2 regions of the Albibacterium indicum genome follow, and region 1 is predicted to be linked to the other one. Evidence: riboswitches for the same ligand, from Rfam matches in the RefSeq annotation. Region 1 holds a riboswitch; the other holds the start of a gene.
What was found. A riboswitch is a leader RNA that binds a small molecule or an ion and turns the genes downstream of it on or off. The one in region 1 is predicted to bind cobalamin.
Positions count from the first base shown of each region.

Region 1 (16,427 bases):
CCTCCGTTTTTAAAGGAAAGAACCGTTTCCTCTTCGGTGGTAAATACGCCGGAAGCGGTTATTTTTGAACTATTTTCTCCTTGCCGAAGAGACATCAGTTTGACCGGAATGGTGGTTTCATCACTCTTGTCGGTTTGTTTTTCCTTCTGACTGCAGGCGCTTAAAAATAAAATCGCGGATACAGTGCAAAGTATCACTCGGAATTGATAATTAGCTTTCATGACTATGGATTAATATCTTGGTTACTATTTAATTCCCGTTCGAGTTCCGCAGCGGCGGACAGGACGTTGTACAAATTGATTTGTGTAGCTAGTTGAGCACTGGTTAGCTGGTTTCTGGCATCGATGCTTTCAATAAATGAGTTAACACCAGCTTTAAAGCCACGATCGATGAGCCTCTGATATGCGGCCGCAGCTTTCAGTCGCTCCTGCGACGCGTAATAGGTTTCAAAGGAAGATTTAAGTTTGTTCTTCGATACATTGGCACTTAATTCAAGTTGTCTCTTTGCGTCATCGAATTGCAGTTGGCTGTTTTTCAGCTCTAGTTTTGCTTCCTTTATCTTATATTTATTTCGTAGGCCTGAAAAGATGGGGATATCGAGTTGAAGCCCGACCATATAATAACGACTTTGGTCATTGAACTTCATTCCTTCGGCCTGTGAACCCAAATCTAGAAAACCGCTTAATTTGGGCAAAAAATATCTTTCATCCTTTTCAAGAAGCGATTCATTGATTGATCGTACCTGTTTTAATCCAGCTAATTCCTCCCTGCGATCGGTTTCAATTTCTTTATGTAGCAGTTGCTGAGCATGAAGAAGTTCTTCTTCAGCGTAAAAGCTTGTATCTATGGGAAGATCTGAAGCTCTATTTAATAGTGAATTAAAATAAAGCTTTGCATTTTCACTTTGTTGCTTAGCCTGAGATAGCTCAGCATTTGCCTGTGCGATCTCACTTTCAGATCGCATCACATATACTGGTAAACCTTTGCCACTTTCATACAGTTTTTCGTTTACGCGTTTACCTTCCTCGGCCAGACCCAATGTAGACTCATAGATTTCTACCGCTTTTAATGCCGACAGGTAGTTATAATAGGCGGCCTTAATATTTTTGATCAGCTCCCGTTTGTAAATCTCTAATTCAAATTCTTTCAGTACAATTTGTTGTTCGTTTACTTTAACAGCATAGTGAATGTCGGAATTAATAATAGGAACGGTGGTTCTTATCTTGGCATCGTAGTAGTTTTTAGGAAAGAAATTGATTTCCTCGTTCTCTAATTGAGGAAAACTTTGCGTCTGGGTTAATTGATTGAGCGTAGCATAAACCCCGTTTAAAAGATCACCAAGAGGAAGCGGGATATTCCGACCACCATCTGCAGTACTATAGGTTGTTTGGAAAGCCACCGCGGGTAGATATAAGCTCTTCGCAGACTGGAGGCCGATCATGGCCTTTTCCCAAGAAACGTTTTTCTGGCTGAGTACAAGATTGTTTTCGAGGCCTTCTTCTACATATTTCTCTAGCGTATTTTGTGCAAAAAGATAGTTGCCCGATGTTGATATGAAAAATATGATGGAGAATGAAACCAGCGTTGTTAATAGTGTTCTCATAATTAACACTGTTATTTATAGGTGAAAAAATTATTTTAATCTATCTAGTAAGTCAAAGAAATTATTAATTGATCGTTTAAAAAGTTCGTCGACAGAATGATTCAGGTCATTATGTTGGACAACGTGTTCAAAGTGTCCATGGAGCGAAAGGGTGCAAAAACCATGTACGGTTGACCATACGAATATTGAAAACAACTCGGGATTCTGACTGGTGAAGTAACCGTGTTTTTGACAATCAATAATCGTGTCTAATAGAAACTCAAAAGATTCTTTCCCTTCTTCCCAGTCGACACTTCCACAATGCTTGTTTAAGAACTCAAGGGGTTCTTTGATGACAAACATAAGCTCATAGAAATCAGGATGTTCAACTGCAAATTTTAAATAACTTCTTCCCATTGCTTTGAGCCTTTCGAATGGGTTTTCAATAGTCGATAGAGCAAAGAAACGGTCAGCCAGCATTTTAAAACCTTCTTGGTGAAGAGCGTACAATATATCATTTTTGTCTTTATAATAAAGGTAGATGGTTGTCGGACTGAATTCAATTTCAGCAGCTATTTTTCGAATAGAAGTTGCTTCATAACCATGCTTCATAAATAATTTTTTTGCCGCATTTAATATTTCTTGCTTCAAGTTTTCCTTGTGTCGTTCCTTCCGTTCTTTGATTCCCATGACTAACTGGTGCTTATTTTTTATAAATATACTTAACAGTGTTAAGTTGTCAATATTTTTTTTCAAATAAATTTGTTACAATAATATAATGTAGAAAGGCGTTATAATGGTATCTTAGAAGTAATCAATAAACTAAATAAACAATGAACTAATTATGATGCTAAGTTATGATCCCGAAGAATGAGCGAATATTCATTTCTTCTTTTTTAATAGCGCATTTCGTGTACGTACACATAATTGGTTTCTATTTTTTTAACAATTTAATTCATTAGAAATGGAGAAACGTGTATTTAAAACTGTGTCGTTTATCCTCTTGTCACTTTTCTTGCTTGGCCATTTGGCTTACGCTCAGGATCAGGTCGAAGTCAAGGGTATCGTCACAGACAATGCCACTCAAGAACCGCTTGCAGGTGTGAGTGTGACTTTGGAAACAGGTAGTCAGAGCGTCACTACAAACGCCGAAGGTCAATTCAGTATTTCAGCCCCCAAAGCAAGCACCTTAGTTTTTAGCTATGTTGGTTATGTTTCCCAACGTGTTAGGGTTAATGGAGCAGTGCTTAATGTCGGTTTGGAAGAAGAGTTATCCGAATTAGATGAGGTTGTTGTTGTTGGTTATGGAACGATGCGAAAAAGTTCATTAACCTCAGCGATTTCTAAAATCGAAAATGAGAAGTTGGATCAGATGCCTGCTGGCAGACCTGAAGCTGCTTTAGTTGGTCGACTGGCGGGTGTTAGTATCACCAATTCAAGAAATACACCAGGAACGGCTCCAACAATCCGCATCCGCGGTGCGGGATCCATATCTGCAAGCAACAACCCGTTGGTTGTAATTGATGGTTTCCCGGGAGGAAGTCTTGGTAATATCAACATGAACGATGTCGAATCAATCGAAGTATTGAAAGATGCCTCTTCGGCAGCAATCTATGGATCCAGAGGAGCGGGGGGAGTGATTATGGTAACGACAAAAAGAGGAAAATCTGGCAAGCCTACTTTGAATTTCAATGGTTATGCAGGTGTTGCGAATGCGGTTATGCATGACGACTGGATTTATGGAGAAGAGTTTCATGATTATATAGCACGCTATATAAACCGTGATTTTGTATGGGAGGGTGGTGATCCATCACTTCCGCTATGGGGTGACGATCGTCGTCCTATCAGCTATCGGGTAAATCCGGTAATCAAAGAAAGTCATACGAATTGGGAAGATGTATTATTAGATCCTGCTGCCATTCAGAGCTATAGTTTGTCCGTTGGCGGTGGAAACGACAATGTAAAATACTATGTGTCTGGAAATCTGATGGACGAGAAGGGGGTCTTGCGCAATACAGGTTATAAAACCTATTCGGCGCGAGCGAATATTGATATTAAGGTAAACGATTTTATCAGTACCGGCTTTAACTTAAGCCCGACCTATGCTAAGCGTCGTAGATCGCCTGTATCAATGGAAGCGATTGTGAAAACCGCACCATTTGTCTCTCCAGAGCAAAATGCAGACGGCACCTATCCTAAACCAAGAGATTACTGGGGTAGTTCGGTATCGGCACAAACGAGTCCACTTGCTACCCTAGATGGCACACACTATTACACAACTACGTTTAACAGCATTGGTGAGATGTATGTAAATGTGAACATATTAGAGGGGTTAAGTCTGCGTTCTACTTTGGGGGCTAATATCGGCTATACAAGCGGTGATAATTTTCAGTCTGGCTTGGCTACTTCCAATGGCATGAACTCGGGTTCTGCGTCAGATGATCGTGGTTATGTTATTGTTAACGAAAACGTACTAAACTATGATAAGACGATTAATGAAGATCATTACATCAATGCTATTTTAGGTGCATCATTTCAAAAGTCAATGTCGCGTAGTTTGACAATGGCCGCTATGCCGGGAAGTTTCAATAATGAAATTATTCATACATTAAATAATGCGATTATTAATCCCGCTGCTACCCGATCTAGTGAATCTCATTGGGGCTTGGCGTCTTATTTCAGTCGTATTAACTATAGCTATCAAGATAAATACTTGCTATCTGCTTCCTTTAGAACGGACGGCAGTTCTCGTTTTGGACCGAATAGTCGCTGGGGCTTTTTCCCATCGGCATCGGTGGCTTGGAGGATGTCTCAAGAAGAATTTCTGATCGATAATCCCGTTATTTCTGAATTAAAGTTGAGAGCGAGTTATGGTGAAGTAGGTAACTTTAATATTGGTGACTTCCAGTATTTGGGGTTGATTGGCGACGGATACTATTCGCCCGGAGGGGAATTGACGGTAGGGCAAGCACAAAGTTCGCTTGGTAATGGAGATCTGAAATGGGAAACAACTACAAGTTATGATATCGGGTTGGACTTAGGTCTGTTTGACGGCAGAGTCAATCTTATATTCGACTATTATGATAAGAGAACCAATGATCTTCTGTACAATGTTACAACCCCGGGTATATCAGGATTTACAACAGCTCTGGTGAATATCGGTGATATAAGTAATAAGGGTTTTGAAATCGAGTTAAACACCAGAAATACCGTAGGGGAATTTAAATGGCAAACTGCATTTAACTTCTCGAAAAATCGAAATGAAGTTGTTGACCTCGGCGGTGTTGATGAAGTTATCAATACGCATACCCGCGGTATGAGCTGGCTGTTGAGGGTTGGTGAACCGATGTTCTCCTATTACGGATACCGTCAAATCGGCGTTCTTCAGAATGAGGAAGACGTGGCAAATTCTGCGGTAATAGCTGGATCTCGTCCAGGACACTCGAAGTATGAGGACGTGGACGGTGATGGTGAAATTACACCAAATGATCGGGTCATTTTAGGTAACTACCAGCCGAAGGCATATTTGGGTATGACGAATGATTTTTCATGGAAGGGTCTTGACCTGAGCGTGGTTTTGCAGGCATCTCTGGGAGCAAAGATGTACAACCTAGAAAATCTTTATTATGAAGGGGCTACCGTGAGTGCAATGCGCCGCTCTTTGGTAGAAAATCAATGGTGGTCTGAAGAGGAACCAGGTGATGGTATGACACCAGCAACTGCTCTAAGTGCATTAGCTTATGTATCCAATAGCGATTATTACCTGGAAGACGCATCGTTTTTATCGATTCGGAATATCAACTTAGGGTATACGTTCCCCAATAAGCTGATAGATAAAATGAAGTTGTCAAATCTGCGGGTCTATTTATCAGTAAATAATTTGCTGACCTTAACCAAGGATAGTTTCCATGGTTATAATCCAGAAGGGTTTACAGCAAGCGAAAACAACGGTATAAATAGTATGCCCGGATTTAATAACGGTGCGGAGCCAATTAATAGAACATTCGTTCTTGGACTGAATGTAAACTTTTAAACACACGGAATCATGAAAGTAAAATATAGTTTAATATTAGGGGTATTTTCAATTGCGATTGGCATGACTTCCTGTCAAAAGCAAGTTATTGACCTTACTCCACCGTCATCATTAACGGAGGCTGACTTTTATAACACAGCTGCCGACTTGAATAGTGCGGTACTCGGAATTTATATACGCTATCAAGCAAGGAAACCTAACGATTGGGCAATCCTGGAATTACCAACAGATAACCTTCACCGGACAGGCTATTCTACCTTAGGAGGTACTGATGAAATAAATAATCTGGCTATCACGGCTGAAAACCCACTGTTTGCAAGTTTTTGGCAACAGACATACAATGGTATTTTCCGCGCCAACGCGGTGATTGTTAACCTCGATAACCCGACAGATTATGCAGAAGGGCAGAGGGGGCAGCTAGAGGGTGAGGCTAAGTTTATGCGTGCTCTGCTTTATTTTGAGCTCGTACGCTTATTTGGCGATGTCCCTCTTGTAGACAAGCTTCTAACTATTGAGGAGTCAAGAACCATTCCCCGCTCGCCTGCTTCTGAGATTTATACACACATTATCCAGGATCTAACGGATGCGATTAATGGTTTGCCGGAACGGGGGAGTATAGCCACCGGTCGTGCAAGTAAAGAGGCGGCAATTGCTTTGCTAGCGAAGGTTCATGTTTATCAGGAAGACTGGTCAAATGCCAAAAAGTATCTTGATATGCTAGATACCTATGGTTTCCAGCTGCAAGATGACTTTGCATCCTTATGGAGAATTGAAAATGAAGATAATAACGAGATTATTTTCGCCATAAAATATACCGACGGTACCAATGGTCACAGCCTATCCACGTATTTCTTACCCTATTTTGGTGTCGGTGGGGTGTCGCCTCGCGGATTAGAAGCTGCGTTCCCTTCTTGGGATCTGCACAAGCATTTTGAAGAAGGTGATACACGGAAAGATGTGAGCATCAAAGAATATTGGAAGTCGCCCGGTGGGCCAGCCGATGCGCCTGAAGAATGGTATCCTTATGTTAATAAATATGCTATTACGCACACCCCAAGCGCGTCAGGACTCGATTTGCCCGTATTGCGCTACGCCGATCTTGTGCTCCTAAAAGCCGAAGTGCTTTATAACCTGGGTCAGCAGTCTCAAGCTTTAGCAGAACTAAATCGGATAAGGCAACGTGCATTTAAGGGATCTAGCCATAATTATACCGCGGCAGATATCGCTACCCCACAAGCCTTTGAAGATAAACTGCTCTTAGAAAGAAGATTGGAGTTGGCCTTTGAAGACGAACGTTGGTACGATCTGGTAAGGACCGGAAGGATGGAGGCTGAATTAGCGGAAGTGGAGACCTTCTACAATCCCGTATCTAAGCAAGCTACGAAGGTGAAACTCAATCCAAAATCACATTATAATCTGTATCCGATCCCACAACGGGAACTCGAACAGTCAAACGCTGGCGTTATGACTCAGAACAATGGGTATTAAATAAAAAAAAACAACATCAAAAAAAAGAGCTGCATGTAAACTAAATTATGCAGCTCTTTTTTTTGATTTTTCTTTTTAGTTAAATCATTTCGATCTCGATTTTTAGGGCATCATTTCAAAAGTTGCGAAGTGAAGCGTGTTTATTTCGGTGCATTTGATTTTAAAAGCTACCTATTTTCTTTCTAATTTGTTGTAGAATTATTCGGACATTCCTCGGACTTTGTTCGGACATTGTTCGGACATTAGACGTGTAGACACGATTGATGTCCGAACAATGTCCGACTAAAGAACGAATAGGTTCCGGTGTATTATCAAAGATGAATTAAAATCGGTAACAACCTTGCCTCTGCAGGTCTGATTTAACCTTAACGATAAATGAGAGAGAGCGAAAATTTTATGGATTGTAGGTCTTATTCGGTAGCTTCAGCTTGTTTTTCTTTTTTCTTTTTTGTGGTGATTAGGATCACGCCATCTTTGGCTTCTTTTCCATATTTGTCTACAGCGTTTTTACCTTTTAAAACATCGATTGACTCGATTGTGTCCGGATCAATGGATGACATCTCATCTCTGGTTTTAACTTCACCATCCACGATATAGAGAGGGTTGTGAAGAAAATTTTTATGATCATCTTCATGCCCGCCGATTACAACGGACTGTTTCTTTTTATCGGTACTGTCTGTTGTCGTTTTTACTGTATCCGTTTTTGTGGTATCCGTTTTTACGGTATCGATAAAGGTTATGGGTTGGTCAGCCCTAGCAGGCTTCAGTACATTCAGCGCTCTGACGGAACTGAGCATTTCCTGTGGAACTAAGGAAGGATGTTTCGCTCCCGATATGGTGAACGCTGATAGGCAGATAATAACGGTGGGGATAAGAAACAGGTATTTGATGATGTGTAAGCGAGATGTCTGCTTTTTATTCATCATGCTGATGCGTTTCTTGATATCTTTCATGTTAAAGTGATTAGCAATCAAAGGCTGTCGGGTATTTCCGAGTATCGTTAACAAACTATACTGGTAGTCTTTTTTGTTTATACCACTGGCCAGTACTTGTGAGTCGGTAATAAATTCGATGTTTTCTTTAATCGCTCTTGTGAAGAGCCAGGCAAAGGGGTTATACCAACAGAAAATGAGTACGAACTCGGCTAAAAGGACATCGAAGCTGTGCAGTTGGCGGACGTGGACATATTCGTGCCTAAAAATGCCTTCCAGCTCGTTCTCTTGGTGCTTGGACGGGTTTAAATAGACATTCTTCCAGAATGAAAAGGGTAGAATATTTTCATCCGATCTCCGGTAACGATAGGCTTTCCAGATGGATGCACTCGATGAGAGATGAATGCGTAGGATACCCCATAGGCTGATGCACAATCGAAATGCGAATACCAATAAAGTCAGATAAAATAGTTGATTAAGGTATTCACTAATCGTGACCTCCTGTTGTGCCGAATATTGATACTCCCAAATCGGTATCATGGTAGCAACTTGCGGTGCTATCGTAGTGTTGGGGTCAAACCAATTCCAGTTGACCAGAGGGTAGAGTGTTGCGAAAAGTAAGGAGAAAATTAGAAAATAACGATTAGTCCGGTAGAAAGTCAGGTTTCTGAGCCAAAGGCGATAAATCAGGTAGAATAAAGACAGAGCGATATTCACCTTAAGCAGGTATGTAAATAAGTCAGCCATAACTACTTGGATTTGCCCTCTTGGATCATGTCGAGTATTTCTTTCAACTCGTCAGGTGATATTTTTTCTTCTTTAGCGAAAAAGCTAACGAGTTCTTTGTATGAATTACGGAAGTAATCACTTACAAAGTTACCCATAAAGGCTTTTTTATACTCATTTTCTTTGATGAGTGGTCGATAAAACCAGGAGTTTCCAAGCTTTTTTGCGCGGAGGTATTTCTTTCGTTCCAGATTTTTAAATGTCGAAGCCAACGTAGTGTACGGTACTTTGGGTTCGGGATAGAGTTCTAAAATATCTTTTACAAAACCTCCGTTCTGCCGCCATAGCAGAATCATGGCATCTTCTTCTTGTTTTGTGAGCTTTTCCATAAGAGATTATGTTTAAGTTTATTACGATACTATCGTAAATATACGGAAAAGTCAATATAAAAGAAAATCTTTTTTTCTTAAATCTTCTTACTGAGCTATTCTGAAATTACTTACTGCCAGCTGTGCACCGTTACTTATCCGGGTAGAGGGATTAAAGTAAAGATATTTTGCTACCGAGGGACTTAGCATTTCTGTGTCTAATACTTTCACCTGATCGAGATATACTTTCATCAGCTTGCCTTGTACACTAATGGATATATGCGTTACCCGGTTACCGTGGCTGCGTAGATCAAAATCCAGTTCGTTGTAAACTTCGGTGTCGGTGCTGAAATTAATAATTCCGCTGTTCCAAAAGTGAACGGTAGTTTTCGTAGCGATGTTGTCTTCATAGCCAGAAGCGCTATTGTCTTTTGCTAATCCAAAGGTAAAAGCACGTAGATCTTTTGCCTGGTCTGAGCGTGTTAACAGATCAAACTCGATTGTAAAGTTTTCAGGTAATGAGATAAGCGTGTCCAGTTTATAGGTCGTAAACTCATTTAGCAACAACCATTTTCCGTCGACACCCGGAAATTTGACGAGTGATCCACTTCCGCTTGATTTCCAGAAATGGGGCATGGGGCCAATAGAATCGTTCAAAAAGCTATCCTCGAAAATAACATTTGTTCCTGCTGTAAAATCAAATACCGGAACGGCTCTGCCCATTGCCGGGGCCGCTTGACCATCAACGGTCGTTTCATCAGTTTTTTGACCTGTTGCAGTGCCTTTGTCTTTCGTATCATCTTTTGCTTTTTCTTCTAACGCTTCAACTGTCTTCGTAGCAATTTTTTCCTCAACTTTATTTTTTATTTTATTTAGAATTTGAGCTTCTGACACAAAAAAAGTGAATATGAGGAAGCTAGATAAAAGGATCTTTTTCATAATTTTTAAAACTACTTAATTTAAAGCCATTTAAGAGGACGTTTAGTGAAATCAAAAATATAAATTTTTTTAAATCTCATGGTTAAAAACTTCCCTTTTTAAAACCAAGTAATTGTTGAATCTTCCTTGCTAGTGAGTTTGAACTAAATTCGCTTTTCATTTCAGTCATGCACTTTGCACATAGGCAATCGCTGAACTTTTCCTTAATATATTCTCTTTCGTCTTCGTTAAGCTCGATTGCCGAACATTGACAAATGAGGATGCTCCCTACTTTGCATTCAAAAGTAGCCATGCAACGAGGACATTTTTTATTTTCGTGTTTTGGCATTTTTCGAAGAGAATATAAGCATAGACTCTATGCGATAGGTTTACACTGTCATGGGTTTAACCTCAGATAATCGCATACTTTTAGCGGCATTCACCATTTCAGCAAGGGCTTTCTTCGTTTCGTCCCAGTTTCGGGTCTTTAGGCCGCAATCGGGATTTACCCATAATTGTTCAGGTTGGATTACTTTTTTTGCTTTCATCAGAAGATCGACCATTTCTGCTTCAAGTGGAATACGTGGTGAGTGGATGTCGTAAACCCCTGGTCCAATTTGTTGTGGATATTCAAAACTAGTGAAAGCGTCCAATAGTTCCATTTTGGAACGGGAGCATTCGATGGTAATTACGTCGGCATCCATTTCGGCGATGTTGTGAATAATGTCGTTGAACTCAGAGTAGCACATGTGCGTGTGGATTTGTGTTTCGTCTTCTACACCCGTTGATGCAACACGAAAGGCTTTGATAGCCCATTGAAGATAATTCTGCCAATCTGCCTTTCTTAAGGGAAGACCTTCACGGATCGCCGGTTCATCAATTTGGATAATTCTAATTCCCACATCCTCAAGATCTTTTACTTCCTCTCTTATAGCTAGTGCTATTTGGTTGCAGGTAACCGATCTTGGTTGATCGTCACGAACGAAAGACCATTGTAAAATAGTAACAGGGCCTGTCAGCATGCCTTTTACTAAGCGGCTTGTTAGGCTTTGAGCATATTGTGTCCATTTTACGGTCATGGCTTTTGACCTTGACACGTCTCCATAGATAATTGGAGGCTTGACACAACGAGATCCGTAACTTTGTACCCAACCGTTTTTTGTAAAAACAAAGCCATTTAGTTGTTCTCCAAAATATTCAACCATGTCATTTCGTTCAAACTCTCCATGAACCAGGACATCCAAGTCAATTTCTTCTTGCCATCTGATCGTCTTTTCCGTTTCAAATTTTAAAGCTTGTTCATATTCCTCTATATCGATGCTCCCCTTTTTGAAAAGTGCACGCTGTTTCCTAATCTCACTTGTTTGAGGGAAAGAACCAATCGTCGTAGTTGGAAATAGAGGGAGGTTCAATAGCTCTGTTTGCTTTTCTTTGCGAATGCTGAACGGGCTATTTCTTTTGAAATCCGCATTTTGAACCTCTTTCGTTTCTTTTTTTACGGTTTTGTCGTGGATGAGATCGGATGTTTTTCGACTTTCCATCGCAGCTTGATTATCCTCCAGTTTTCTCTTCAAACTTTCATCCTTAGAGCCTTCTGCCAGCTTACTTAACGTGACGATCTCATCGATTTTTTGTTTAGCAAAAGCTAACCATTGCTTGACTTCCGAAGTAAGTATGTGTTCATTCGTCTCAAGTTCCAAGTCGCAAGGGGAGTGTAGCAATGAACAGGATGCAGCCATGATGACACGTTGGTTGCCGATTTTGTCAACGGCATGTTGGATTTGTTTTAATGAGTCGTTGAAGTTGTTTTTCCAAATATTCCGCCCGTCAACCAATCCCAGAGAAAGACTCATTTGATCTGGCAGTATATCCAGTACCTGATCGAGTTGACCTGGATCTTTCGATAAATCGATATGCAGTGCATCGATCGGTAACGAACATGCCAAACGAGTTTGATCTTTTAGCCCTTCAAAATAGGTTGCTACCTGAACATGAATTCCCGGGAACCGGCGCTTTATTTCGCTGTAAACTTTTTTATAGGCATCTTGTTCGGCTTCACTAAGATCCAAACACAGAAAAGGTTCGTCGAACTGCACCCATTCGACCCCATTGCTTTTTAGTTCGGTCAGAATCTCAAAATAAACAGGAAGCAGGTTTTTCAACAATTCAATTCTGTGAAAGCCTTCCTCTTTTTCTTTACCTAATAGAAGATAGGAGACAGGTCCAATTAGAACCGGCTTGGTAAGTATTCCCGCCTGTTTAGCCTCGTAAAATTCATCGACTATTTTCCGAGAAAAAAAGGAAAATTGTTGATTGTTGTAAAACTCCGGTACAATATAATGGTAGTTGGTGTCAAACCATTTTGTCATTTCCAAGGCGGTGATATCCAACTCATCCCGCTGGTAACCACGCGCCATTCCGAAATATAGATCAAGTTCGGTGTTATGACCGTTTAAAATAATTTTGTTGTACTGTGAAGGTATCGCCCCGACGGTCAATGACATATCCAGCACTTGGTCATAGAACGAGAAATCGTTCGATGGAATGAGGTCGATTCCAGCGTCTTTCTGTAGACGCCAATTATGCAAGCGGATTTGTTTTCCGATCTGCAATAGCTCTTGCTGCGATGTCTTTCCCGACCAGTACTGCTCGCAGGCCTTTTTGAGTTCTCGATTGCTACCAATACGCGGATAGCCAAGATTGTTAGTTAGCATTTTTTTGCTTGTTAAAAGATAAATAAATCAGTTAAAAGCTCTTTCGCTAAACTTCGTAATGCGCCGAAAAATGAAGTGGAGGGGTAGGGAGAAGCTTGATTTTTTATTTTCCAATCAAAAGATTAATGAATAAAAGAGGCATCATACCTGACTTCTGCTTCAATTCGCGAAAGCATTGTCAATTCGATATAGGCAGGTCTCCTGACTTGTAACATCCTTATCATCCTTCCCGCCGGGTTGCCCCTGACAGTGGATTTTGCAATGGATAAAGACGATCGGTTACTTACAGTTGCGCGACAGTTCGTGATTTTCACACGATTCCCTTTTAATTTGCAGCTAAGCAAAACCTATTCGGTTTGATTGAAGAAATAAAAGAACTTATTAAGGCAAATATACAATTAATGTTGATATCTTTGCATCGCTTTTGGTGTCCTATCCAATCTATTTGGAATCGGACTTAAAAGGGAATTCGGTGTGATTCCGAAACTGTCCCGCAGCTGTAATCTCCAATACAGGCTATTCACTCCAAAAGTCACTGCCGTTACAGGTGGGAAGACTGAGTAGCCCGGAGTAAGTCAGAAGACCTGCCTAAAGTTTATAATATTCATAGCTTTCGAGGATTGAAGCTGGGATAAGGATTACTAGGGTGATTCCCATTAGTTCTTCTTGCTCCTCAATTGCTATGTGCTAGGCAAATGAAATGAGGAACTTCAAATTGGATACGGTATTATTGAGCCTGACGCTTTTATATGCGAGCCTGGTTGCTTTCCCTTCTTCGGCACAAGAACCTACCGTAGCTGGTACGGATTCTCTGAAGCATTACCATCTAAGCGAGGTTGAAATCCGCGCCTTGGAAGACCTCAACGTATTAAACTCACCCGTTCCCCTACAGACATTAAGTAAAAAGACCCTCGAAAACTTAAACAGTCTTTCGGTTGCCGACGCGGTTCGTTATTTTTCGGGGGTACAATTAAAGGATTATGGCGGGATCGGGGGACTAAAGACCATAAATATCCGGAGTCTTGGAACAAATCATACACAAGTATTTTACGACGGCATAGCTATCGGGAATGCACAAAATGGACAGGTAGATCTTGGAAAATTATCACTTAGTAACATGGAGGAAGTGACATTGCATAACGGGCAAGATCCTGATCTTTTTCAGCCCGCTAAAGCATACGCGTCCGCTAATTCGATTTCATTAGTTAGCACATCACCTCTTTTTACTAAGAATAAGCCTTTGAACGCTTCATTCCAATTGAAAGGCGGGTCATTCGGGCTCTTAAATCCCACACTAAATGTAGATTATAAAATAAATAAAAATCTCAGTGCAAGAATTAGTTCTGAATACATAAATGCGCATGGTCGCTATGATTTTAACTATACAAACGGTGTTTACGACACCACTGCAACGCGGCACAATGCTGATATAAATGCATTAAGACTTGAAGCTTCACTTTATGGTCGCCCTGATTCAAGTACTTCATGGCAGGCAAAATATTATCATTACGCTTCCGAAAGAGGCTTGCCTGGGGCAATCGTTGCTAACCGTTTCGACTATTCTCAGCGTCTGTGGGACGAAAGTAACTTCCTACAGTTTGCAGCGGATAAAAGCATTTCTGAATGGTATCGGGTCGCTATCAAAGCCAAATTGGCAGTCGACTACAACCGCTATCTTGATCCCGAGTATGTGACAACAGAGGGCTTTTTAGATAATAAATACCAACAAAAAGAAGCCTATTTTTCTATAGCAAATGTATTTCATGTTCGTGAAAACTGGCGTGCGAACTTCTCGGTAGATTATACCCATAACATGCTTAACGCAAATTTATACCGTTTCCCATATCCGCGAAGACACACGTTGTTAGCGGCCCTGGCAACGGATATTCGACTCGATCGTTTGTATGTTCAAGGAAGTTTGTTGGCTAGTTACGTCAATGATGAAGTCGAGAAATATCAATCTGCCGAAGATAAGAATGAGTTAACACCCACGATGATGTTTAGCTGGCAGCCCTTTAGGCTTTCTGATTTTCGTTTACGAGCATTCTACAAATCCATTTTCAGGATGCCTACTTTCAATGATCTTTATTACACGTTCATTGGTAATACCTTTTTGCGTCCCGAATATACCAATCAGTACAATATCGGGTTTACCTTTCATAAAGAGTTAGATCATCCTGTTTTTAAATATATAAGTATCCAGGCGGATGGATATCACAATCGAGTACGTGATAAAATTGTAGCTATTCCGAGTGCTAATCTGTTTCGGTGGACTATGATGAACCTCGGTGAGGTAGCGATCAATGGCATAGAATCCAATATGAAAGTTTTGGGTAATGTTTCCTCTAAAATCAGGTTTTCTGCTTTACTGAACTATACCTATCAAAAGGCGATAGATCGCACATCGAATGTGTTTAATTATGATCATCAAATCCCATACATACCCGTGCACAGTGGTTCATTTACTGCTATGTTCAATGCAGCGAACTATGGATTGAATTACAGCTTTATCTATACTGGGGAGCGTTACAGTCAAAAAGCTAATATTCCGGCTAACTATGTCGATCCCTGGTACACGCATGATTTATCCGTTTGGTATTCTCTTCAATACAATAAAAAAGTATTAACCGTCCGGGCAGAAGTAAACAATGTTTTGGATCAGCATTATGATGTCATCCTTAATTTTCCGATGCCTGGTCGTCATTATCGTCTTTCATTAACTATGAACATATGAAGCCATTTTTACGAAATCTTAGGGTTTATAATTTACTTTTTTTTATAGGCCTATTCTTGATCCTTCAGTCTTGCAGAAAAGACCCTCAGCCTTTACCGTCTGAAAATGAGGAAGTAGTTGTTCCTGATCCGGATGCTTCTATTATCGGTTTTTATCTTCTCAATGAAGGTAATATGAATATGAATAAAGCTTCTCTGGATTTTATGAATCTTCAAACTGGTGATTATCAGCGAAATATATACCATGAGGTAAACCCTGAAATATCGAAGGGACTAGGTGATGTAGGGAATGATCTGGCTATTTACGGGAGCAAGTTATACGTAGTGGTCAATAACTCCAATAAGGTCGAGATTTTGGATAAGTACACAGCCAAAAAACTCGGACAGATCGATATCATAAATTGTCGTTACATAACTTTTCATAAGGGCAAAGCCTATGTAAGTGCTTATTTGGGGCAGGTGGGAGATCCGAATGCACCCAATGGAATTGTGGCAGAAATCGATACCACTAGCTTGGAGATAACACGTCGTGTAGAGGTAGGTCGCCAACCTGAAGAGCTGGCCGCCATCGGAAACAAGCTCTATGTAGCAAACTCTGGCGGCTACAGTCCTCCAAATTACGAAAGTACTGTTTCGGTTATTGATATTCAAAGTTTTAAAGAAGTAAAGCGGATCGAGGTGGCGCCAAATCTTCACCGGTTGAAGGTTGATGCTTATGGGGATCTGTATGTTACGTCTCGTGGCGACTATTATGAAATGCCGTCGAAAGTCTATGTGATCGATACGAATACAGAATCTATTAAAAGAAAATTTGACATTGCTGCAAGTCAGTTGGTTATCGATGATGATATCGCGTATATCTATAGCACGGAATGGAGCTACATAACCGGGCAGAATACGATCGGCTATCACATGCTTGATGTCAAGAATGAG
Region 1 covers NZ_QRGB01000001.1:2,710,874-2,727,300, reverse strand. Annotated here, with positions in the region: gene D3P12_RS12065 (efflux RND transporter periplasmic adaptor subunit) at 1-221, opposite strand, end outside; gene D3P12_RS12060 (TolC family protein) at 224-1,603, opposite strand; gene D3P12_RS12055 (TetR/AcrR family transcriptional regulator) at 1,634-2,272, opposite strand; gene D3P12_RS12050 (SusC/RagA family TonB-linked outer membrane protein) at 2,547-5,615, shown strand; gene D3P12_RS12045 (RagB/SusD family nutrient uptake outer membrane protein) at 5,628-7,103, shown strand; gene D3P12_RS12040 (M56 family metallopeptidase) at 7,514-8,782, opposite strand; gene D3P12_RS12035 (BlaI/MecI/CopY family transcriptional regulator) at 8,785-9,150, opposite strand; gene D3P12_RS12030 (hypothetical protein) at 9,238-10,068, opposite strand; gene D3P12_RS15800 (cysteine-rich CWC family protein) at 10,151-10,360, opposite strand; gene metE (5-methyltetrahydropteroyltriglutamate--homocysteine S-methyltransferase) at 10,437-12,761, opposite strand; cobalamin riboswitch at 12,936-13,127, opposite strand; cobalamin riboswitch at 13,170-13,367, shown strand; gene D3P12_RS12015 (TonB-dependent receptor plug domain-containing protein) at 13,462-15,495, shown strand; gene D3P12_RS12010 (YncE family protein) at 15,492-16,427, shown strand, end outside.

Region 2 (16,427 bases), 680 kb from region 1:
AACTGAAGGTAGGGAGAAAATTTGGGAAATTTATGGTTGGGGACAAACCACGCCACGAGAGATGGCATCTTTATTGATTAAAATTCGCAACGGCGAACTAATTGATAAGGTGGCGAGCGAGCAGATGTATCGGTTAATGACAAGCGGCTTTTATGTAGATAATGCGGCTTCGCAAATTCCACCATACGTTCAGAAGGCGTCTAAAACGGGTGCGGTAGATGCCTCGCGGTCTGAGTTGATCATGGTCAATGCGCCGCATGGCGACTATGTTCTATACATTGGCACGAAAAATAATAAGGATCGCAGCTGGACTTATGACAACGAAGCGAGCCAGTTAATGAGGGATATTTCAGCCGCTGTCTGGCATCATTTTGAACCAAAGGCTAATTGGGAGCCAGCGAAGGGTACGGAAGCGCTAAAACGCGACCAACCTTATTAATTTATCGTATTATTTATCTAATTTTGTATAATATTTCTCCAAGCGGGGTTCATGATTGATTATTTAAAAGAGAGCACTTTTGTCGTAAACGATGTTATTAGTGATGCTTGGGATGTTCTAAAAAAGCGGTACTTAGCAATCGCAGGCATCTGTTTTTCACTCTTTATTGTTTCTAATATCTCCGGTATACTTGCCGCCTATTTAAGCAGTGTAAACATCGTACTCAGCGTCTTTATGGCTCTGTTGTTCTTATTCTTGTATTTCAGTATCCAACTTACGCTTTTCAAGCACATTTTTCAGGTTTTAGATAAGTCTGCAGACCAAGTTAAGCTCAGAAAAAGCTTCCCGACTTTAAAAGAGATTATCTATTTTTTTGCTTGTGTATTGACCATTACAGTCGGTACCTTTTTAGGTTATTTGATCATTTCTGTCGTGTTTTTTCCTTTGATCTATTTGGTCGACATAGAGATGATGGTTAACATGGTCTACGTAATAACCATTATTCTTTTTTCTTATACATTTCTGCGGATAGCGTTTTTCCCATTCTTCATTCTGGACAAAAAAGAATCGCCTTTTAAGTCTATACGGTTAAGTTTGGCTGTAACCCGTGGAAATTTTGTAAAGATTATTTTAATTATCGCCTTTTTTGCGTTATCGGGATCGCTCTATTTATATTTTAGCTATCGTGGTTATCCCTTTATTTCGACTATATTAAGTCTCATAAACTCATTTGTGATTATTCCTTTATCCAGCGTGACATTCATTATTGCCTATCGAAAAATGGTTCATGATTATAAAGGTGATTCAGATCCGTCGATCATGCAGAATATTATATAGAAGAATAGAATTTGATATTTATGGGTATAAAAGCATCATTAAGTAAAATATACGCGGCGTATAATTCACGAAAAATAGGTCGCTGGCGTAAAGATGCTGTTTTTTTACAAGAGAAGACGTTCCGGAAGCTGATTTCAACCGCCAGAAATACCGCCTTTGGTCAAGACCATCATTTTGATGAAATAAAAAATTACCAAGATTTTAAAAAGTATGTTCCGGTTCAAGATTACGAAGATCTGAGAAAATACATTGATCGGATCGTAAATGGAGAAGCGGACATTTTATGGCCTGGTAAACCCTCTTATTTAGCAAAAACATCAGGTACTACGTCGGGAGTGAAATATATCCCTTTGACAAAAGAATCTCTTCCTGAGCAAATAGGCGCGGCGAGAGATGCACTGCTTAATTATATTTATGAAACAGGGAAATCTGATTTCGTTGATGGGAAGATGATATTTGTTCAGGGGAGCCCCATTTTAGAAAAGAAGAAGGGAGTCGATTTTGGTAGATTGTCTGGTATTGTAGCACATCATATCCCTTCATATCTACAAAAAAACCGCCTACCATCATATAAAACAAATTGTATTGAGGATTGGGAAGCCAAGATTGAGGCAATTGTCGATGAAACGATAGAGCAGGATATGCGGCTTATTTCGGGTATCCCACCCTGGGTACAAATGTATTTCGATCGATTGATCGCTAGGGCCGATGGTGAAAGAATAAAAAATATCTTTAAGAATTTTAGCCTGTTCGTATATGGCGGTGTAAATTTCGAACCCTATCGGGCCAAATTGGAAGAAAGTATTGGAAAGAAGGTAGATTCTATAGAAACCTATCCGGCTTCTGAAGGTTTTATCGCTTTTCAGGACAAGCAAGATGAAAGGAGTATGCTCCTTTTGCCAGATTCGGGTATTTTTTACGAGTTTATTCCCGCAGATGATTTTTTTAATGAAAAACCAACCCGCTTATCGCTGGCAGACGTGCAAGTGGGGGTTAACTATGCCCTGGTTTTAAATACCAACGCGGGACTCTGGGGGTACAGTATTGGTGACACCGTAAAATTTGTTTCTTTAAATCCTTATCGTATTATTGTAAGCGGGAGAATTAAACACTTCATTTCTGCATTTGGTGAACATGTGATAGGAGAAGAGGTCGAGCATGCCCTACTGTCGGTGGCTAAAGACGAAAAAGTTGAGATTGTTGAGTTTACAGTAGCACCGCAGGTAACACCAGGTGGTGATGAACTGCCTTATCATGAATGGTTTATTGAGTTTAATAAACTTCCGGAAGATCTGGAATCATTTCGGATTAGAGTAGACGAAGCCTTGCAGAAGAAGAATTCGTATTATTTTGATTTGATCGAAGGTAAAGTTTTGCAACCCTTAAAAATTAGCCCTGTGCAGAAAGGAGCATTTATAAATTACATGAAATCGAAAGGGAAACTGGGTGGTCAGAATAAATTACCCCGTTTATCCAATGATCGATCAATGGCAGAAGAATTAGAAAAATATATCCTGTGAACAAAAGAAATATCGCCATACTCGGGTCTACAGGAAGTATCGGGACACAAACTTTGGAGGTTGTTAAGAGTCATCCCGATCTCTTTAAAGCTGATGTGCTGACGGCGGCTAATAATTACAGATTGCTAATTGATCAGGCATTGGAATTTAAACCTCAAGCTGTTGTAATTAGCAATCCGGAGCACTATAGCACGGTAAAGGAGGCTTTAGCTAACGAAAATGTCCAAGTTTACGCTGGTACTGATGCACTTTCGGAAGTAGTACAAATTCCTTCGATCGATGTTGTACTGACCGCTTTGGTTGGGTTTTCTGGTTTAGTGCCTACATTCAATGCGATAAAAGCAAAAAAAGCAATTGCACTGGCCAATAAAGAAACACTGGTCGTAGCTGGCGAACTGATTACCAAACTCGCGAAACAGAATGATGTTGACATTTTGCCGGTCGATTCTGAGCATTCGGCAATTTTCCAATGCTTAATGGGAGAAAGGTCTGAGTCTGTAGAGAAGCTCATCCTGACGGCTTCTGGTGGTCCGTTTCGTGGGAAAAACCGTGATTACCTACGTAACGTTTCTTTCAGGGATGCGTTGAAACACCCTAACTGGACTATGGGGCAAAAGATTACAATAGACTCTGCTTCCTTAATGAATAAGGGGTTAGAGGTAATCGAAGCTCATTGGCTTTTTGGGGTAGAAGCATGTCAAATTGACGTGGTGGTCCACCCTCAGTCCATTATTCATTCTATGGTTCAATTTTCAGATGGTTCTATCAAGGCTCAGTTGGGTTTGCCAGATATGAAACTTCCTATTCAATATGCGCTTGCTTATCCCGAAAGAGTAGAGAATAAGCTTCCGCGATTAGATTTTAATACATTATCACAGCTGACATTTGAAAAGCCAGACATGGATACATTTTCTAATCTTCGGTTAGCTTACCAAGCGTTAGAGAAAGGTGGATCTATGCCTTGTGTATTAAATGCTGCCAACGAAATTGTTGTGGCAGCGTTTTTGAACCAAGAGATTGGCTTTTTACAAATGAGTGAATTGATTGAAGAAACGATGGTGAAAATTGATCATGAGAAAAATCCAGATCTAGAAACATTTTCGAAAATTGATCATCAAAGTAGAGCTTACACAAGGGAAGCAATCAAAAAACAAAGACATTAATAGAAAAAGAATAAAAATAGCATATGGATGGTTTGATTATGACGGGGCAGTTGATTCTGGGCCTTTCAATACTAATAGTTTTACATGAATTGGGGCACTTTTTAGCTGCTCGGGCTTTCGGTATCAAGGTAGAGAAGTTCTACTTGTTCTTTGATGCTTGGGGTGTAAAGTTGTTTAAATTTAATTATAAAGGTTGTGAATATGGAATCGGCTGGTTGCCTTTAGGAGGTTATGTAAAGATTGCGGGGATGATTGATGAATCAATGGATACAGAGCAAATGGCGGGGCCGCCGCAACCGTGGGAGTTTCGATCTAAACCAGCATGGCAACGCCTGATCGTTATGTTAGGGGGTATCTTCGTTAATATCGTTCTGGGTATCTTTATTTTCTGGATGCTGACCTTCAAATACGGTGATACCTTCATCAGCAATGAGAAGCTAACACAGGGGATTGTTCCAGGTATAGTTGGTAAAGAGATCGGATTGCAGACAGGTGACCGTATTTTAGAAATAGACGGCGAGAAGGTTGTCCACTTTGAAGATATCCGAAGCTCGGATGTACTGATGGGTGGTGTAGATCTAACCGTGGAAAGAGGAGGGCAGACACAACATATCTCGGTTCCTCTCGATATTCTAAATGATATTTCTGATCACGGTGTAGATGAATTTGTGGCACCCAGAGCTTATTTGAATGCCATTCAATCCCTTCAGGAAGGGGGCGCAGCTGAAAAAGCCGGATTTATGGAAGGTGATAGTATTCTACGGGTAGAAGGGCAGCCCGTTACTTACGCTGATGAGTTTACCGATGTTATGGCCGATAAAAAAGGGCAGGCGGTCGATTTCCTGGTCTACCGTGATGGTAAAGAGGTTGAATTGACAGCCAACATCTCTGATGACGGTATTCTTGGTGTGGTTTTTCCACGATATTTCCCGATAGATCAAGTAAAATATGGCTTCTTTGAAGCTTTGCCGGTTGGCGCTTCGGTTGCCTGGGGCTCATTGATCGACAATGCCAAAGGGTTGGGTAAAATAGCAGCTGGAGAAGTAAAAGCATCGAAAGCCTTATCCGGACCTGTCGGTATTGCAGAGATGTTTGGAGCTGAAGTAAATTGGATTCGTTTTTGGACGCTGGTAGGTTTACTGTCCATGGCATTGGCATTGATGAACTTGTTGCCCATACCGGGGCTTGACGGCGGTCACACCCTCTTTTTATTGATTGAAATGGTGCAAGGAAAACCGATGAGTGATAAGTTTATGGAAAGAGCGCAACTGGTGGGTTTTGTTATTATTGTCGCCCTCATGATCTTTGTTATGGGCAATGATATCTTGAAATTGGTTCAAAAATAGTTGAAATAAAATTTTGTGTTTGGAGGATAAATAAATACATTTGCATCCCCACACAAAACAATGCCCAGGTGGCGGAATTGGTAGACGCGTTGGTCTCAAACACCAATGGGAAACCGTGCCGGTTCGATCCCGGCCCTGGGTACAGCTAGTACAAAAGAAGCCCTGTAAGTTCATTGCTTACAGGGCTTCTTTTTTTAGAATATACGGTATTGCACACGTGTTTTGGGATCAAGCAAAAAAGGGGTCAAGTAAAAAAGTTTAAGGGTATAATAGAAATTGCTAAACTATTTAAACGGTTTCAATGTTTTCTTTTTAAATATAGTATATTCATACGGTAGTCAAATTGATATTCTATGAAATATAAAAAGATAGCAACCTGCGTAACCGTTGTTTTTTGTGCGATAATAACCAACCCCCTGCAAGTATCAGCTCAGCACTCTCCGTCGAACAAGCTAGAAGTGGCTGCTGAACTTGGCAAATCTCAACCTATCGGAGTGAGCGTCTCTTCTGACAATCGGTTGTTTGTTTCTTTTCCCAAACGAGAGCCCTATGTTTACGGTCTGACCGAGATAAAAAACGGCAAGCGGGTGCCATTTCCAAACGAAGAATGGAATCAAAAGGGAGGGTCAGAAGATCGAGTTTTTGTCAATGTACAAGACCTTTATGTAGACACCGATGATCAGCTTTGGGTGTTGGATTCCAAGCCGGCTTCTAAAAACTCCGTATTTGGGAAGGATGGGGGTGAAGAGGAAAGTCTAGGAAAATTTAAATTACTCCAAATTGATTTGAAAAGTAATGAGGTAAAGAATATCTTTCGTTTTGAAGATCTACCAAAAGAAAAATCCGGATTAAACGATGTGCGTGTAGACACAGATAAACAATTGGCTTACCTTTCCGACCCTGGTCAGGCTGCTATTGTCATACTAGATTTAAAAAGCGGTAAAACAAGATCCGTATTAAAAGATCGACCGATGACCCAAGCGGTACCGGGTTTCAGTCTTTCTTATGAAGGAAAAGAAATGGCTGATAAGCAAGGCAATATTTTCAAGTCCAATATTAATGGTGTCGCTTTGAGTAAAGATAACGAGTATTTCTATTTTCGGCCGATTAATGGTTTGCATTTGTATCGGATCGCTACAGAACACCTGGCCGACCTGAGTTTAAGCGATGATGACTTGATGGGCTTAGTCGAGGATATGGGTGAGACCGTTGTTTGCCACGGTATGGCCATGGACGTTGCTGGAAATATCTATTTTACCTCATCAATGGATTATAGTATAAAATATTTAACACCGAAAGGAGAATTGAAGACGCTTGTTACTGATAAGCGACTAATTTGGCCAGACTCAATCGGTATTGGCACTGACGGTTACCTCTACGTCTCAGCGGCGCAGGTTAATCGTCTTCCACAATGGAATGGCGGTCTTGATAAAGCCACATATCCCTATCGGGTTTATCGGGTGAAATTAGATGCTGTTGCGCGATGATCCTAGGGATTTCTCTTCTAAAACATCTTAATTGGGTGCGAAGATAATTGGGTGCGAAGATCTAAAAGGTGACCCCGACATCCGGCAACAGTTTTTTTAATTTCTCTACCTCTTCTTCTGAACAAGGATTTTCATAGATAGCGATATCATAAAGGTTAGAATTGAGTTTAGAAAAACTTGATGAGAACGATTTAAAGTTATTACCGCCAATATTGATTCGAAACAGGTTCGATAAATTAAAAAAGCTTTCAGGAAGTTCGCTAAGCTGATTGTAATAAAGATATAGAGTTTTAAGATTTTCTAACCCTCCAAAAGAATCAGGTAACGTTCTCAGTTTGCCAAACTCTGAACTAAACCAAGCTAGCTTCTTCAGGTTTCCAAAACCGATCGGAAGGGTTTCGAATTCTCCTCCAGTAATTACTAGATTCTCTAGATTTGTGAGATTGCTAAAGCTTTCGGGAATCGAACGTAAATGACCATTCACTGTGAGGCTCACGAGTGACTTAAGATTACCAATGTTTTCTGGAAGCAGTTCTAATGAAGTGCCCATTCCTGCACCCAATTCAACATCATATAAATTTGGAAGATCACAAAAACTATTGGGAAGTTTTTTGAAGTCACCTCCCAATTTAAATATCTCCAGGCTTTTTATATTGCCGAAATCATCTGGTAAAGATGCATTGGTCGCACCAGTTAAAAAATATAATATTTTTAACTTGGGAAGCTCGGTAACCGAACTTGGGATATTTTGCGACGTATAACCCTTTAGCTCCACAAGATTCACCATGTCCCCTAACGCGTCGGGGAGTTTTTTTATGTCGTTTCCTTGAAAATCAAATGATCTAAGGTTTTTAAGGTTGGATATAGTTTCGGGTAGTTCTTCAAGACTTAATGACATCAGCTCGAGGAGTTCGAGGCTTTCAAGGTCTCCAAAAGTATCGGGAATTGACGTTAGTTTCTTACCGCTTTGTGCGACGTTCATACGTAAAATCCTTAACTGTTTTAAATTACCTATATTTTCCGGCACATGACTAATTGCGACATGGCTTATATTAAGCTCCTCAAGTTTTAAATATTTTTCTCCAAATACAACAGGCATATCTCCCACCGCAGAACCATCTAAGTTTAGTTTTCTCAATTCTGTAAATGCCTGCATTGTCGGATAAAGTACTGTATCTCCCAATCTCCATGCACTCCCTTTAGCACTTAAGTCCAATTCTACAACTCTACCTTCATCGTTATATGTTATACGAGGTGAGTTTGGGAGTAATATTAAGTCTTCTATAGCCTCGCTTTCGAGGTATTCCCCCGCTTTCAGAGTAATCGTTGCTGAAGCTGACTTACTTCCGTAATTAGTTGTCCAGGTAATCGTATAGGTTTTATTAGCATACCCTTGAATGTTGATTCCTGGAAAATTCAACGTTGGTCCAATATAACCACCCGAAGCCGAGGGCCAAATCTGGGCAACAGGCGCCCCTTCGATCGTCCATTCGCCATGGTCGTATCTTGTGGTCGTCAGTAGAAATCGAGTAGAAAGTTCGGGTCGCTCATTTGTAATTGAGACCTTTAATTCATTGAATGAAACTTTTACTGTAGACTTTGTTACTTTGTTATTTTCTTTTGGATTAATAACTGACCATTCTAGCTCATAGGTCTCACCGGGTAAACCATGAAAAATAGTACGGGGGTCTTCGTCGTTGTCAAAGTATACTTTATCATCAATCATTCCACTTAGTATTGACCATTGGCCTTTTTCTTGGCCCGTTAGCGTGTCGGCGTTCAGTCGTGTTTGAAAATCTTTGATATTTGAGATATCAATTCCTGCACTGGGAATGTCGATTTCTGGGACAGGCTCCTGTTCTTTTTTACACGAAAATAAAAATATTAACAAACATGTTAATAAACATCGTATATAGAGGTTCATTTATATTGGTTTAGCGTAAACCAAAGATAATATTTGTTTGTCAAATAAAGATATGTTGTTTTATGTCTTCTTTCACTCAGCCAGCCCCTCCTTTATCAACCATTCAATCCCATTAAACGTTGACCGACTTTTATTCTTATACTGTCGGTAACGGTCAAGTTCTTCACGTACCAGAGCTGCAGTCTCTTCTTCGGAAAGGGGACTTTCGATCAATCTGTCTCGGATGATCCGCTCTTGCTGAGTAGGGGTCAGTAAGGTTTCTTCCATAGGTATGATCAGTTCTTGATATTCAAAATAGATATCACTAATTAAATAACGATAGCCATTGTCCTGTACGTCGAATAATAGGTTGAAGTGCACGGGGACATCTATCAGGGCTGTGTCTTGGTCACTAGCTGGATCAAGACTGATATAACTCAAACCCTGTAAGCTTAGTTTGCCTGCTTGCGGGTCATCTGTCAACATAACTTCCTCGGCCGACTTAAAGGTCTGCGTTATCCATGCCTTTATTTCCGAATACAAGGCATCTTGCGTTCCCTGTTTGGTTACAGTACCAGCATATTCTATTTTTCCGCTCTCCTTGTTAAAAGGTATTTCTTGAGCCTGAAGGCTGCCAATGCAGACACATAAAAAAAGGGTAAATATGGATGCTTTCATACAAACAAAATTTACCCTAATATAATAATTAAATGCAGCTCGCTCCCTAACGAGAGCTTCTTAAAATAAAATTAAGCTTCACAGCTTACGCAAGTGACCATATTGGCTATGAACTCCTTCGAAACACTTTGGCTACGTTGGTAATAAAGACTCTTGACCCCCAATTTCCATGCTTCTATCATTAACATATTGACATCCTTAACCGGCAGGTTCGACGGAATATTGAGGTTGAGGCTTTGCGCCTGATCAATGTACTTTTGTCGGATAGACGCCTGTTGGATGATCTCAAGCTGACTGATCTCTTTAAATGTTTTGAAAACAGATTTTTCTTCGTCGCTCAATTCGGTAAGGTGTTGTACACTACCATGGTTCAACATGATACTGCGCCAAATATCCTCATTGTCTATGCCTTTTTCAATCAAAAGCTGGCGCAGGTATTTGTTTTTCCGCATAAAATTACCTTTCGCAAGGCCGGCTTTGTAATAGTTGCTACTGAAAGGTTCGATCCCTGGTGACGTTTGACCTAGAATTGCTGAAGAAGAAGTGGTAGGAGCAATTGCCATTAAGGTGGTATTTCTTTTTCCGTAACCTTTTAACAGATCGGGCTCACCATAGATATTTGCTAGCTCCGCACTGGCTTTTTCTGCTTTTTCGCTGATATCTTTGAAAATTTTTGTAGTCAGTTGCTTGGCCTCCATGCCCTCGAAGGGGATCATGTTTTTTTGAAGGTATGAATGCCAGCCCATCACACCTAATCCTAGCGCACGGTGTCTTTTCGCAAAGCGATTTGCTGAAGCTAAGTAGTAATTGTCTTCTGTTTTAGCAATAAACTCTTGAAGCACGGCATCCAGAAAGAAAGTCGCCAGTCGAACCGCTCCCGTATCTTTCCATTCATCATAAAGCTCTAAGTTCATCGATGATAGGCAGCAAATAAAGGACTCGTCGATACTCGACGGTAAGGCAATCTCTGAACACAGATTGCTTGAATATATTTTCAGGTTCTTATCCTTATAAACCTGGGGTTTATTTCGGTTAATATTATCGGAGAACAATAAATAGGGTAGACCCTTTTGCTGGCGGCTTTCCAGTACCTTCGCCCAAATCTTACGTTTGTCCATATCGCCATCGATCATATCCTGCATCCAGTAATCGGGTATACAGATACCGGTGAATAGATTTTGTATGGGATTTCCAATGTTCTTGATCTCCAGGAACTCACCGATATCCGGATGGTCAATATCCAGATAAGCAGCGAATGCTCCGCGCCGCACACCGCCTTGCGAGATGGTGTCCATGGCCGTATCAAATAGTTTCATGAAACTTACCGCTCCACTACTTTTGCCATTATCAGTAACCGCACTGCCACGTTCGCGAAGCTCGCCAAAATAACCCGACGTCCCCCCGCCAATTTTGGTCTGCATGATTACTTCGCCGAGTTTATGGGTGATGCCTTCAATATAATCAGGTACATACACATTGAAACAAGAGATCGGTAGACCTCTTTCTGTACCCATATTGGCCCAAATGGGTGAGCTTAGGCTCATCCATCCTTTTTCGATCATCTCGATAAAGGGTTCGCAAAGTTCAGGCTTATAGAGTCGTTTGGCAGCTGCCATTGCTATCCGCTCGATAGCCGTTTTAGTCGTTTCTCCTTTCAACAAATAGCCCCGGTTCAGGATTTGCTGACTTTCTTCATTTAACCACCAAAGTCTTTCCATCTTCGTCAATTATATATTTTTTAACAGGAATTATGCGTTTTTTAGAACAGATCGTTTGCCGTAATACTTTTATCATGTTTTGTGTAGTCCACTGGCCGCTTTGCAAAGAAATCGTCCATGCTGTTGGCAAAGACCTCCTCTTCAAACCATACCATAGGTTGGTAGTCGCTCTCCGATACATTGAAGACCCTCGGTAAACCAATTCGGCGTAAGCTATCGTCTGCACGATATTTCATGAAGTTCAGGAGATTGGTTTTATTGACCGTTTCGATTTCCCCTCGTTCAAAAATCCAGTCAAGGATTTCTGCTTCGACCTCAATTGAATTTAATACAATGTCAGAAATACGTTTTTTCGTACCCTCATCAAAATATTCGGGAAACTCTTCTTTGATTTTGTTGACAATGTAAATACCCGCATTGGCATGAATCTGTTCGTCGACCGATGTCCAGGCAATAATGTTGCTTATATTTTTCATCACGCCCTTAAAACGTGTAAAGGACAAGATAATAGCGAATTGACTGAACAGGGATACATTCTCGATGAGGATAGAAAACAGAATCAACGAAAAAAGGTATTCTTTCTCATCTTCAGATTTGGTATGTGCCAGAGCCTCCGAAAGGTAGTTGACCCGCTTTTTAATCACCGGGACATTAATCAATTCTTCAAATTCATTGTTATATCCCAATACATCCAATAATCTTGAATAGGCCTCTGAATGCCTGAATTCACATTCAGCAAAGGTACTTCCCAAACCATTGAATTCAGGCTTTGGAAGGTGATGGTAAAGGTTTCCCCAAAAAGATTTAACAGCCACCTCTATTTGGGCAATAGCCAATAAACTTTTCTTGATCACCTCTTTCTCATTATCATCTAAATGTGAATGGAAGTCTTGGATATCGGCCGTAAAATCTACTTCAGAATGTACCCAGAATGACCGATTGATAGCCTCTGTGAAACTCAGGATCTCGGGGTATTCGAAAGGCTTGTAGTTTACCCTTTTGTTAAAAATGCTCATACTACTTTGTATTTTAATTTGAAAACTCAATTCAAAAAAGTAGGATGTACAAACGGATACGGGTGCAGGGTGTTAAAATAATACCTTTAAGTATTCATTCGGACATTTACTTTTTTTGCGAAAGCAAAGTCTAGCGAAAAAGGAAGGTGATCTGGCTTATAGAAAATTTCCTACTTACAGTTGCGCGACAGCTCATGAATTTCACACGATTCCCCTTTTTTATTACCAGTGTAATACCTGATCGCTATGATTTTACATCAAGACAAATCTATTGTTTTATTCTGTGAGCCGAACAATTATTTATCAACAATGGGTTTGTTATTCACAGCCTGATCGCTATTTGCCCTAAATAGTCCACTCGTCATGCACAATACCCACTAAGTAGTAGTTGCCGTTTACTTGTTTGAAGATCAACCGGAGCGCACGCCAGTCCATTCCGTTGTATTTTTCTTCAAAGCCGGAAAAGTGACTTTCAGTATACTGCGTTCCCGGGTAAATCTCGGCTTGGTTGTTTAGGCTATTCCCTGATGATATGGTTTCATTAATACTAAAGGTCTCGGGTTCAAGAAAATCAACATCATAGACAAACCTCTCAAAATATTCCTTTGCTGTCATATTAATCTCATCCCCCGTACCGTCAAAACTGCCCCAGATTCTTTTTTCATTGCTATTGACCGCCGAGAGAAAGTCAGCTGACGACAGTTGAACATGCGTATCGGGCTCTATGAATGCATAAGGTGAGAAGCGAACGCCTTCATCAGGGTGAATATACTGGACAAGCGCCTCATAGTTCTTGTTTTTAAAATCCTTTAGGATCTCAAGACTTAGCTGAGTCAGGTCTGTTTTGTCTACGCGCATGTTCGTAGTATCAGCTGACACGTTTGCGGAGTCAGCCTGATCGCCGCCTTGTTGGTTGTTGCGATTGTTACAAGACGCAAATAATAAGAGTGCGATGATAAATACAGGGAATGCTTTCATGCTTACATTGATTGAATGGCTAAAAATAATAAAAAATAAAGGAGCATAGAAATCTGAATGTAATTACGGACGATACACTTTAAGGAAAGATTCTTAACTTGTACCAGAAGTACAGTGGTCAAACAGTGGTTGAACAGTCCTCTAACAGTGGTTAAACTGTAGTAAAAGGACTGTTTAACGTCAGTTTAACCACCGTTAAACCACGCTTTGTTATGAACGAGTGAGAAACATCATCAGATCGATTTAATAATGAATTCGGGGTAGGTTTAATAATGAATCTAGGGAGAAGAAAAATATTAAAAATGTTTTTGATTTTTAATAAAAGGTACTACCTTTGCAATCCATAATTAGTCCTATACCTGCGGAAGTGGCGTAATTGGTAGCCGCACCAGACTTAGGATCTGGCGCCTCACGGCGTGGGGGTTCGAGTCCCTTCTTCCGCACTTGATTCCTCTCGACATAATCGGGGGGAATTTTTGTTAAATAAATAATTAACGTAAAGACAAACGTAATAGCAGCTATGAATATTTCTCAAGAGAACATCGATGACTTGAATGCAGTAGTCAGTATCGAATTAAAACCGGAAGACTATAAAAGTCAAGTCGACAGTGCTATAAAAAGTCAGGCAAAGCAAGCTAAGTTACCAGGGTTCCGTCCGGGAATGGTACCTGTTTCACATATTAAAAGAACGTATGGTAAGGCGATTTTGATCGATGAGATTAATAAACTAGTAAGCAATAGCTTAAACGATTACCTTACTGAAAATAAATTAGAGATTTTGGGTCAGCCACTTCCAAAAGAAGAGGATACACAGTATACATGGGGTTTTGAAGATGATTATAATTTCAAATATGAAATTGGTTTAGCCCCAAAAGTAGAGATTCCATTCACTGAAAAAGATACGCTTACAGAGTATGTGATTAAGGCAGATGACGAGACATTGAACTCCCGTATTTCTAACTTAAGAAAAAGCTATGGTAAGCGTTCGAACCCAGAAGTGTCAGAAGAGAACGATGTACTATATGGTGAGTTGACTCAGGTGGATGCGAAGGGTGAATCTATTGAGAACGGTATCGTGAAGACAACATCCGTACGAACAGATATCATCGATGATAAGAAAATCAAAAAGAACTTAGTAGGATTGAAAAAGGATGATGTTGTTCTGATCGATTTGAAGAAAGCGTATGATGAGAGCACTGTTGCCAGACTTTTGGATATTGAGGAAGACCAAGTGGCGGACTTAGTGGGAACATTTAACCTGAAGGTTGAAAATGTGAACCGTCTAGAAGAAGCTGAGATGGATCAAGAGTTTTTCGATAAAATTTACGGTGAAGGAACGGTAAAAACTGAAGAAGAATTCAAGGCGAAAGTACAAGAAGAAATTGAAAGCATGTTCGTTCAAAACGCAGATCAAAAGCTTCAGAATGATATGTATACAATGGGAATGGATCGTGTGAAAGCAGAATTCCCGGATGAATTTTTGAAGCGTTGGTTAAAAGCAACGAATGAAAAGTTGACGGATGAAGAAATAGCAGAAGGCTATGATGATTTCGTAAAGAACCTGAAATGGACTTTGATAGAGAACAAGATCATCAACGAAAATAAATTGGAGATCCAGTACGAAGAAGTGGTAGCTGCTGCAAAAGATCGGTTGTCTGCCCAGCTAAAAATGTACGGACAGCAGGATCTTCCTGACGAGCAATTATCACAATATGCCATGCAATTGCTTCAGGATAAAGAACAAGCAAATCGTTTGTTTGAAGAGGTAAAAGCGTTGAAAGTATTCGATCATTTGAAAGGTATCGTAAAACTTGAAAAGAAAGAAATTCCGTACAACGAGTTTCTTGAATTAAAGTAAAATTTTAGAAAAAATTTAAAAAGCCATGCTGATTCCAGTATGGCTTTTTTGATATAATAGACGTTATAACTCTGACGGTCGGGCATTTTGGCAGCTTTTGGCGTTGGATACTCGATGGCTCAGTTTTTGTAATTCTAGTTTTTTTGCTTATCCTTAATCTATATATTTATTCGTCTTAAATATTAAAACAAATCATTATGAGTATCGATAAAAAAGAATTTAGAAAATATGCAATCAAACATCACCGCATAGGTAGTCAACATGTTGATGGGTTTATTTCCAGAGTGGAAAATAAGCACGTGCCATTATCAATGACTCCATATATCATTGAAGAAAGACAATTAAATGTTGCTCAGATGGACGTGTTTTCACGTTTGATGATGGATCGCATCATCTTTTTAGGGGATGCAGTGACAGATCATGTCGCCAATATCATTCAAGCTCAGCTTTTGTTTCTTCAATCAGCAGATAATCAGCGTGATATTCAGATTTATATCAACTCTCCGGGGGGTAGTGTATATGCTGGTATGGGGATTTATGACACGATGCAATACATTTCTCCTGATGTTGCAACAATCTGTACGGGGATGGCTGCTTCGATGGGGGCAGTTCTATTGGTGGCTGGAGCTGAAGGTAAACGAGCGGCATTGGAACACTCCCGCGTTATGATCCATCAGCCATCAGGTGGTGCACAAGGTGTGGCTTCTGATATGGAGATCAACCTACGAGAGATGCTAAAATTGAAAAAGGAACTTTATTCGATTATTTCAAGGCATTCGGGAAAATCATACGAGTGGGTAGAAAAATCTTCTGACCGTGATTTCTGGATGACTTCTGAAGAAGCGAAGGAGCATGGGATGGTTGATGAAGTATTAAAAGGAAAGAAAAAAGACAATGGCAAAAAGTAAGGAAAAAGAAGTAGTTTGTTCTTTTTGTGGCCGGGCCCGAAAGGATACCATGTTGCTGATTAATGGTGATGGTGTCTACATTTGTGATAAATGTATTACGCAGGCAAATGAGTTGCTCGCCGAAGCTACGGGTGCTGAAAAAAGCAGGGCTATTGAAGGTGCGTTGAAGCTTTTGAAGCCTGCAGATATAAAAAAGCATCTTGATGAGTACGTGATTGGACAAAACGAAGCAAAACGCGTATTGTCGGTTGCTGTTTATAACCACTATAAGCGACTAAGCCAGAAGGTGGATGAAGATGGGATTGAGATTGAAAAGTCTAATATCATCATGGTAGGACAGACGGGAACAGGTAAGACCTTGTTGGCAAAAACGATTGCAAAGGTGCTGAATGTACCTTTTAGTATAGTTGATGCGACGGTATTAACAGAAGCTGGCTATGTTGGTGAGGATGTTGAAAGTATTTTGACACGTTTGCTGCAGGCAGCTGATTATGATGTAGCGGCAGCAGAACGAGGGATTGTATACATTGACGAAATTGATAAAATAGCTCGTAAAAGCGGGAATCCTTCAATAAC
Region 2 covers NZ_QRGB01000001.1:3,395,511-3,411,937, reverse strand. Annotated here, with positions in the region: gene D3P12_RS14990 (serine hydrolase) at 1-439, shown strand, start outside; gene D3P12_RS14985 (beta-carotene 15,15'-monooxygenase) at 491-1,276, shown strand; gene D3P12_RS14980 (GH3 auxin-responsive promoter family protein) at 1,297-2,796, shown strand; gene D3P12_RS14975 (1-deoxy-D-xylulose-5-phosphate reductoisomerase) at 2,793-3,959, shown strand; gene rseP (RIP metalloprotease RseP) at 3,983-5,305, shown strand; tRNA gene D3P12_RS14965 (tRNA-Leu) at 5,368-5,447, shown strand; gene D3P12_RS14960 (L-dopachrome tautomerase-related protein) at 5,659-6,792, shown strand; gene D3P12_RS14955 (leucine-rich repeat domain-containing protein) at 6,854-8,683, opposite strand; gene D3P12_RS14950 (DUF4468 domain-containing protein) at 8,789-9,373, opposite strand; gene D3P12_RS14945 (ribonucleoside-diphosphate reductase subunit alpha) at 9,445-11,091, opposite strand; gene D3P12_RS14940 (ribonucleotide-diphosphate reductase subunit beta) at 11,133-12,107, opposite strand; cobalamin riboswitch at 12,232-12,362, opposite strand; gene D3P12_RS14935 (hypothetical protein) at 12,453-13,085, opposite strand; tRNA gene D3P12_RS14930 (tRNA-Leu) at 13,447-13,528, shown strand; gene tig (trigger factor) at 13,606-14,943, shown strand; gene clpP (ATP-dependent Clp endopeptidase proteolytic subunit ClpP) at 15,141-15,851, shown strand; gene clpX (ATP-dependent Clp protease ATP-binding subunit ClpX) at 15,838-16,427, shown strand, end outside.
Region 2: linked by a shared signal. The riboswitch ahead of D3P12_RS14940 (ribonucleotide-diphosphate reductase subunit beta) and the one ahead of metE (5-methyltetrahydropteroyltriglutamate--homocysteine S-methyltransferase) in region 1 are both predicted to bind cobalamin.